4 regions of the Psychrobacillus sp. FSL H8-0487 genome follow, and region 1 is predicted to be linked to each of the others. Evidence: riboswitches for the same ligand, from Rfam matches in the RefSeq annotation. Region 1 holds a riboswitch; each other region holds the start of a gene.
The links. A riboswitch is a leader RNA that binds a small molecule or an ion and turns the genes downstream of it on or off. The one in region 1 is predicted to bind S-adenosylmethionine.
Positions count from the first base shown of each region.

Region 2: it holds a riboswitch for S-adenosylmethionine, as region 1 does, so the genes downstream of both, MHI47_RS00940 (O-acetylhomoserine aminocarboxypropyltransferase/cysteine synthase family protein) here and mtnW (2,3-diketo-5-methylthiopentyl-1-phosphate enolase) in region 1, are expected to answer to the same signal.
Region 3: it holds a riboswitch for S-adenosylmethionine, as region 1 does, so the genes downstream of both, MHI47_RS08365 (MetQ/NlpA family ABC transporter substrate-binding protein) here and mtnW (2,3-diketo-5-methylthiopentyl-1-phosphate enolase) in region 1, are expected to answer to the same signal.
Region 4: it holds a riboswitch for S-adenosylmethionine, as region 1 does, so the genes downstream of both, metK (methionine adenosyltransferase) here and mtnW (2,3-diketo-5-methylthiopentyl-1-phosphate enolase) in region 1, are expected to answer to the same signal.

Region 1 covers NZ_JBBOZA010000001.1:3,752,487-3,754,686, reverse strand. The annotation lists gene MHI47_RS19220 (2-hydroxy-3-keto-5-methylthiopentenyl-1-phosphate phosphatase) at 1-83, opposite strand, end outside; gene mtnW (2,3-diketo-5-methylthiopentyl-1-phosphate enolase) at 88-1,302, opposite strand; SAM riboswitch class I at 1,407-1,511, opposite strand; SAM riboswitch class I at 1,669-1,825, shown strand; gene mtnK (S-methyl-5-thioribose kinase) at 1,901-2,200, shown strand, end outside.
Region 2 covers NZ_JBBOZA010000001.1:181,321-183,520, reverse strand. The annotation lists gene MHI47_RS00940 (O-acetylhomoserine aminocarboxypropyltransferase/cysteine synthase family protein) at 1-997, opposite strand, end outside; SAM riboswitch class I at 1,110-1,224, opposite strand; gene MHI47_RS00935 (glycerol-3-phosphate acyltransferase) at 1,382-2,023, shown strand; gene MHI47_RS00930 (YdcF family protein) at 2,038-2,200, shown strand, end outside.
Region 3 covers NZ_JBBOZA010000001.1:1,692,865-1,695,064, forward strand. The annotation lists gene MHI47_RS08360 (methionine ABC transporter ATP-binding protein) at 1-486, opposite strand, end outside; gene MHI47_RS08365 (MetQ/NlpA family ABC transporter substrate-binding protein) at 549-1,370, opposite strand; SAM riboswitch class I at 1,463-1,578, opposite strand; gene MHI47_RS08370 (PPC domain-containing DNA-binding protein) at 1,732-2,200, shown strand, end outside.
Region 4 covers NZ_JBBOZA010000001.1:2,610,171-2,612,370, forward strand. The annotation lists gene MHI47_RS13275 (gamma carbonic anhydrase) at 1-56, shown strand, start outside; gene metK (methionine adenosyltransferase) at 218-1,414, opposite strand; SAM riboswitch class I at 1,664-1,780, opposite strand; gene pckA (phosphoenolpyruvate carboxykinase (ATP)) at 1,973-2,200, shown strand, end outside.

The DNA of each region.
Region 1 (2,200 bases):
GCAAACTCTTTCATGATTGCCATAATGTTATCCTGATTGGTAATAGTTCCATCGAAGTCACAAAAAACTACAAGATTACTCATATTATCACCTCCATAATTCAAGTGCTGTGTTTAATTCACAATGGGTTTTAGCTGCTTCTTCTAATGGAATACCTTCCAAAACAGCCGATACTGCCTGTCTAAAAGCCAAACCTCCTCCGGTTGCACCGGCCGGATGACCGTGTACTCCACCCCCGGCATTAATGATGCTGTCGATTCCATAGTCATTCATTAACAGTGGTACGAGACCAGGGTGAATGCCTGCAGAAGGCACCGGAAAGCTTTGTTTTACTTCACTAGGCTTTGTTAGTTCTTTCCCTAAAGAAAGAGCTACAGATTTTTCAAGTGCAACACTGCCATAAGGAGAAGGGAATAATGAAAAATCTGCTCCTGCATAGCGGGTAAGTTTACCAAGCGCAAGTGCCGTGGAAACTCCATAAAATCCTGAGGATGTGAATGCTCCGCTATAAGCCGGATGAGCCATGAGTGGTAATTGAATCTCTTCGTCCTCTGCTAACTCCTGAAGAACGTCTAAACCGTATGCATGAACATTAAATAAGAGCGCATCTGCTCCAAGTTCCCGTGCTTTTTTGGCCTTGTCCTTTAGTTTGAATGTACGTCCCGACAAATTTACTGCGTATAGAGTACGATGACCAGTTTCTTCATAGACTTGTCTTAATACCTCTCGACCAGTATTGATACGTGTTTCAAAAGAAGTGAGTGGATTGTCAAATAGGATTTCGTCATCTTTTACAAGGTCAACTCCACCAAGTGCTTGTTGCTTCAGTTGTTGCGCTAGGTACTCGATATCTCTTCCAATGACACCTTTGAAGATACTCATGATGAGTGGACGTTCATAAACTCCCAATCTTTCTCGGATACCTTGAATGCCGAAGCGAGGGCCAGGGAAATGGGATAATATATTTGTGTCAAATTCTAAATCCAATAATTTTACTTCTCCATCCAAAGATAGTTTGCCGAAAACGGTAGTTAAAATTGCTGGTATATCTGCTGAAAAATTTGCGGCAGGATAGAATACTTTAATTTCTCCTTTAATTCTTTCCGGATGAATGGGGTGAAGAATATTTTCAAATTCAGTAACCGATCGTACAGTTCCTTTATGTTTTTTTAGCTGTTCCTGTTCTAAAAAAGCTAAATTGGTCCAAGAACCAATAGTCAATCCAAGGGCAATATCATCCGCTTTTTTTTCAAAAGAACCAGACTTTCCGTATAGTTGATAGTGCGCAGTAATTCCACTCATTTTTTCACTCCTAATATTAGAAAAGCGTAAGTGCCTAGGCGCTAGAGCTAGACAGATAATATAAAAAACCTCTTCAAATAAGAAGAGGTTAATAGCTTAACAACTTCTTATTTCTCAGCCATTTGACTGCAAGAATTAGCACCGTGTTCATAATTGAATCGGTTGCCGGGTATCATAGGGCTTGTCCCTCCACCTGCTCTAAATAAGAAAAAATATTCAGTTTGTATTTAATAAATTATATTGATTATTCCATGCATTAAAAATTCTGTCAACAAGAAATTGAAAAATTATCATTATTCAAAATTGTATTGACATAGCTTTTTCTAATATGCTAGGATTCTAAACAAACATCATAGTTGTACCGCACTCTTATCAAGAGCAGGCAGAGGGATAATGGCCCGATGACGCCCAGCAACCGACCGTAATACCGTTGTGAGACGGGGCGCTTTATGCGCCGGAATGTAAAATTCCGTAAGGCACGGTGCTAATTCCATCAGAAAGTTTACTTTCTGAGAGATAAGAGGTTCAGAATCTCTTATTCTAAGCCTCTTTCTTTTGGAAAGAGGTTTTTTATTTTGTAAATGAGAGGACGATCATAATGGCGGTAGTAGTAATGAAAGAATATGAATCATTAACTAAAGAAACGGTAATTTCACTGGCGATAGAGTTATCATTATTTTCTAGCGAAGCTCCATTAGTTTGCGAAGAGATTGGTGATGGAAATCTAAATTATGTATTCCGTGTAACAGATGGATCCGGTGAGAAAGGCATTATTATTAAACAGGCCTTACCCTATGCAAAGGTCATCGGGGAGAGCTGGCCACTTACTTTGAAAAGGGCAAAGATCGAAGCTAGTGCATTACAAAAACATGGAGAATACGCAGTTGGATTAGTCCCA
Region 2 (2,200 bases), 3.6 Mb from region 1:
AGTACTTTTTAGCAAGCTCATGGGAGGGATGACTTTCTAAACCTAAGTAGTTAACCCAAGTTACTTCTTCGTTACTTTCTAAGTACTCCGCAATTTTTTGTGCATTTTCATTATGCTTTGGTACGCGTAAATGAAGTGTTTCTAGTCCTTGTAAAAAGGAAAATGCTGCTTCAGGACTTAAAGTTGGACCAAAATCACGAAGCAATTGAACGCGTAATTTCACTGCAAATGCCACGTTTGGAACGTCTATTCCATATCTTAGACCATGATAGGTCACATCCGGTTGTGTGAATCCTGGAAATTTCTCGGAGTCCCAATTGAAGTTTCCTCCATCTACTACAACTCCACCAATCGTAGTACCATGACCACCAATCCACTTAGTCGCTGAATGAATTACGACATGAGCACCGTACTTAATAGGGTTCGATCCATATGGAGTAGCAAATGTGCTATCTACAAGTAAAGGCACTCCTACTTCGTTAGCAATGGCTGCTACGTTTTCTATATCTAATACATTTAAGCTTGGGTTTCCTATAATTTCTCCAAAAAATGCTTTCGTTTTATCTGTCACAGCAGCTCGGAAATTTTCTGGATCTGTAGAATCTACAAATTTCACCGTTATACCATATCGCGGCAATGTATGAGCAAATAAATTAAACGTACCACCGTATAAATTCTCAGCAGCAATAATTTCGTCTCCTGCTCCTGCAATGTTTAATATAGAAAATGCGATAGCTGCCATTCCTGAAGAAAATGCAACTGCTGCCGTTCCCCCCTCTAATAATGCAATTCGTTGTTCAAATACATCCACAGTTGGATTCGTAATACGTGAATAGATATTACCTGTTTCTGCAAGAGCAAATAGGTTTTGTGCATGTTCTGTATCTCTAAATACAAAGGATGTCGTCTTATGAATGGGTACTGCTCGTGATCCAGTCACTGGATCTGGTTGTTGGCCACCGTGTAAAAGTAGTGTTTCTTTTTGTAGATTGGTCATTTGAATTCCTCCTAAAATGTAGTTAGATGGACGCTTATGGAGGCGAGGGAGGATTAGAACAAACAAAAAACCCTCTTCAATTAAGAAGAGGGTGCAAATTCGCATGTTCCTCCTCTTATCTTCCAAATTCAATTTAGAATTTGTAGGATTTAGCACCTTTCCAAGTTGAGAACTTGTTGGTTGCCGGGCATCGTAGGGCCTATTCCCTCCGCCACTCTTGATAAGAGTATTAGATTTAGTTTTCCATCTTGTTACACAGTATAGATTTCTACCAATCTATTTGTCAATACTTTTTTGAATAATTAAAAAACATATACTTTAAAATTCTGAAACTTCTCATCTTTTCATTCGTTTAATATATTGAAGTTAATGGGGGTGAAAAAAATGCTCATTCCGATGATTTGTATCCTTGTGATCAGTTATCTTGTTGGGTCCATTCACGGTTCTAAAATAGCTCAGTATCTGAGTGGGGTAAATATTAAAAAAGAGGGCTTAAAAAATTCTGGCGCCTCAAATGCAGCTATTGTTCTTGGCGCAAAATATGGCATTTTAGTTGCCATAATTGATATTTTAAAGGGAGTTATAGTCGTAATTGGGACGGGTTTTTGGGTTTCACAGTACGCACATTTTTCGATAGTGGAACAGGACATCCTGCTATATAGTGCAGGTGCTGCTGTAATACTTGGACATAACTTCCCTCTTTACACTAAATTTAAAGGTGGTAAAGGCACTGCATCCCTTATTGGTGTACTACTTGCTCTTAGCTGGCCGCTTGGTTTAATCGGACTTATATTATTAATCGGAACTACATTATTAACGGACTATTTATTAATTGGTGTGTTTGTTTTTTACTTTGTTTTTATCGGTGCATCCATTTGGTTTGCAGAAGGAGTAGGGCCAATGGCTATTGCCGGATTCCTATTTTTGATGGCTGTTGTACTACATCTCGAGAATTTCCGTCGTTTAATGCGAAAGGAAGAGATGAGAATCTCCACTTTCTTAAGTAAGAAGAAACCATCTGTATGAAATGAGTGAATATCATGAAGAAGAAAATGAGGTGGATCGTGCTTATCCCATTAGTAGTGATTATTTCTAGTGGAATTGGGATATGGGTTCTCACGAGTAATTGGCTTGAAAATGGTCAAAATCCAAAGGCAGATGGCACCAATCAATATGCTATTGTGCTTGGTGCCAAAGTGAAAA
Region 3 (2,200 bases), 2.1 Mb from region 1:
CAATACTTCAGGTTCCTGAGCAAGTGCGCGAGCGATAGCAACACGTTGCTTTTGTCCACCTGATAACTGGTTAGGATAATTTGTATGCTTGTCAGTTAAACCAACTATGTCTAAATATTGCTCCACCCGTTTTTTTACCTCGTCTTTGTTATAGCCGAGTAGCTTTAGTGGAATGGCGATATTATCATAAACCGTTGCTGTTTTAAGTAGGTTAAATCCTTGAAAAATCATGCCAACTTTATTGCGAGTTTTACGCAATTTAGGGAGGGGTAAGGAAGTAAGTTCGACTCCGTTTATGAAAACTTTACCTTCCGTAGGTTTTTCCAGTAAATTTACGCAACGAATTAGTGTGCTTTTTCCAGCACCACTATATCCTATAACACCGTGGATTTCTCCTTGATTTACCCGTATATTTACTTGTTTTACTGCCTTTACAGCTCCACTTTTACTATTAAACTCTTTCGAGACATTTTCTAATACAATCATTTCACGATCTTCCTTTCTTTTTAAAGAAAACGCTACCGAAGTCGGTAACGTTTATGACTCCATTATTCGTCCCAGCTAGGTAAAACTGAACCTTTAAACTCTTCTTCGATGAATTTTTTAACTTCTTCCGATTGATATGCTTTGATAAACTTTTGGATTGTCGGATCATCTTTGTTTTCTGCACGGACTACAATATAGTTCACGTAAGGAGAATTGGAAGATTCTAGTAATATGGAATCCTCTTTTGGACTAATACCTGCTTCAAGTGCAAAGTTTGTATTGATGGCAGCTGCATCTACTTCACTCAGTTGTTTCGGGATTTGAGCAGCTTCTAGTTCAATAAATTCTAGGTTTTTTGGGTTTTCTTCAATGTCATAAATACTTGCTGATTCTCTTTTATCTTTTTTAATTTTGATAAAGCCATTTTCTTCTAAAATATATAATGCACGAGCGCCATTTGTAGGATCGTTTGGTAAACCAAAAGTTGCTCCATCTGGCAGGTCATCTATAGAATCATATTTGTCTGAATAGACACCCATTGGATTTAATATCGTTTTTCCTACAGGAACTAAATCTGTGCCATGGTCTTCGTTAAACGTATCTAGGAATGGCTCATGCTGATAGCTATTTGCATCTAAATCCTCTTCCGATAAGGCTGTATTAGGTAAAATATAGTCAGAGAAAACTTTAAGCTTAACTTCTAATCCGTCCTTAGCAGCCACTTTAGCAGCCACTTCTACAATTTGTTCATGTGGCCCAGCAGTTACACCTACTACTATTTTGTCCTCATTAATCGCTTTAGTTTCTGAAGTTGCATCATCTCCACAAGCTACAAGAGCTCCAGATAAAAGTACCGTTGACAATAAAAATCCAAATTTCTTCATTTTCCATTCCTCCAAATAATTATTCAGAACGTTGTATAAATATAAAAGCCCCTCTTTCAAAAGAAAGAGAGGCGCATACATACGTTAGTCCTCTCTTATCTATCAAAACAAAATTGTTTTGCTGGATTTAGCACCTTTCCACATAGATTATTAGGTGGATGGTTGCCGAGCTTCATAGGGCCAGTCCCTCAGCTACTCTTGATAAGAGATATCAGCTATTAAGTTTTTCAACAGTTCATAAAATATAATTTACTACATCAACTTATTAAAGTCAACCTACTTTTTTTGTAGTTGCGTATAACATTCTAAATAGTATATGTTTAATAAAAATAAATAATTATACAAAAAGGGTGTGTAAGCGTTGTCAAAAGTAAGAGCAAACTTTGCAGTTGGTCAGCTAGGAAAGGTAGTAGGAGCGCGTTTAGTATATGGAACTGATTTGCTAGAAGGAATAGAGGAATTGTGTAAAGTGAATGGAATTAATTCTGCTACAATTCTTAGTTGTTTTGGAAGTTTTCAAAGAAGTGGATTTGTTTATTTGATACCAAACGAAGATTCACCCATAGGTGTAGGGTACAATAACCTCGTTGTCAAAGAGGGGCCAATCGAGTTTTTGCAGGGGACGGGAGTTGTCTGTCAAAGAGATGGACAGTTTGAAACACATTTCCATGGGACAATATGTGACCAATATGGCAATATTTTTGGTGGTCATTTTATGAAAGGTGAAAATCCTGTTATTACAGTAGATTTAGTGTTGGCAGAAACTATTGGTATGGATTTTCAGCGGAAGTTTGATGAAGAAACAGGAGCAAATCAGTTTTATCCGGTAG
Region 4 (2,200 bases), 1.1 Mb from region 1:
GAATTATCCGAGAATATGTAGAAAAAGGACAATACTATAAATCCCTTCAAAAATAACATTTGTTAGTGATTATTTGTCTTGATTGATCGATTAATAACTTTCATTGATCGATTTTATGACTCAATCGATCGATTATCAGCACCCATTGATCGATTCTTATTATATTCCCCATGAAAAAAGGCTTTCCCTTATAGGAAAGCCTTTTTTGTTCATACTATTATAATCCAGCCATTTGTTTTAATTGTGCAGCTTTATCTGTTTTTTCCCATGGCACATCAATGTCTGTACGACCAAAGTGACCATAAGCAGCAGTTTGTTTGTATATTGGACGGCGTAGATCTAGCATTTTAATAATTCCTGCTGGACGAAGGTCGAATAGTTCACGAATATATGAAACTAATTTCACTTCTTCTACTTTTCCAGTACCAAAAGTTTCTACAGCAATGGAAACAGGTTTAGCTACACCAATTGCATAAGCAAGTTGTACTTCACAACGATCAGCAAGACCAGCGGCAACAATATTTTTAGCAACATAGCGTGCAGCGTATGCAGCAGAACGGTCTACTTTTGTTGGATCTTTACCAGAGAATGCTCCCCCACCATGACGAGCGTATCCACCGTAAGTATCTACGATAATTTTACGTCCTGTTAAACCAGCATCTCCTTGTGGTCCACCAATTACAAAGCGTCCAGTTGGATTGATAAAGTATTTTGTATTTTCATCTATTAAATTTGTAGGAACAATCGGATTGATCACTACTTCTTTAATATCTTTTTGAATTTGTTCTAACGTAATTTCCGGATGGTGTTGAGTAGATATAACTATTGTATCGATATGAACCGGATTATTGTTCTCATCATACTCTACAGTTACTTGTGTTTTCCCATCTGGACGAAGATAATCTAAAGTTTCATCTTTACGGACTTGTGCCAATCGATGAGCTAGTTTATGCGCTAAACTAATTGGTAAAGGCATAAGCTCTGGAGTTTCATTACAAGCATAACCAAACATTAAGCCTTGATCTCCTGCTCCAATTGCATCTATATCAGAATCGCTCATAGATCCTTCTCTTGCTTCTAACGCTTGATCTACACCCTGCGCAATGTCAGGTGATTGTTCATCAATAGAAGTTAGCACAGCAGAAGTTTCTGAGTCAAAACCATACTTCGCACGTGTATAACCAATTTCTTTAATAGTAGAACGAACTACTTTTGGAATATCTACATAAGTAGATGTAGTAATTTCTCCAGCAACTAATACTAACCCTGTTGTTACACTCGTTTCACAAGCTACACGAGCATTTGGGTCTTCTGCTAGAATTGCATCTAGAATTGCATCAGAGATTTGATCACAAATTTTATCTGGATGTCCCTCTGTCACTGATTCTGACGTAAATAATCGACGTTGTGTCATAGATTGTTCCTCCTATATCCCGCGAGATTTCTCTCAAGAATTGATACGGTACTCATTCCCATGTCAAGCCATTCAAAATGTTTCATGCATTTTCTTCACATAATAGTACATGTAAGTTAAATGCATTGAAGTTAACTTGAAGCCGTTTCGGACTTGGCACACAAGGATAAAGGGCGATGTTCAATAAAAAAACCTCTCACTCACGTAAATATACATGAGGAAAGGTATTAGTATCATAAGCACCTTTCACTCTTATCAATCAAGGAATTTCACCTTGTCTCAGGTTTGGCACCTTTGTAATAATGAAAATACTACAGGTTGCCGGGTTTCATAGGGCCTGACCCCTCCACCAGCTCGGGATAAGAGTATCCGTTCAATTTATCATCATACGTAAGTATGTATAAGATGTCAACTATTTTTGTTTGTATTTTATACACAAAAGAAAAAATTAAAAGTGAATAGTATAGACTAATGAACCTAATGTGTTATACTAATTCACATATCTAGAAAACTTCCTCTTTTGAAGAGGAAATATAAAAAAAGGATGGTATATTCAAAATGAATTCAATCGAAACAGTGAGTGAACTGAAAGCATTGTTAGCAGGAAATAACGTTAGCAGCCAATTGTCAGTGCCACAACTTGTGGAAAAAGCTACAACAAGAGGAGAAGCAGTACTAACTTCTACTGGTGCAGTTAAAGCTGAAACAGGAAAATATACTGGCCGTTCTCCCCAAGATAAGTATATAGTAGATGAAGCTATTTCTAAAGACAAAATCGATTGGGGC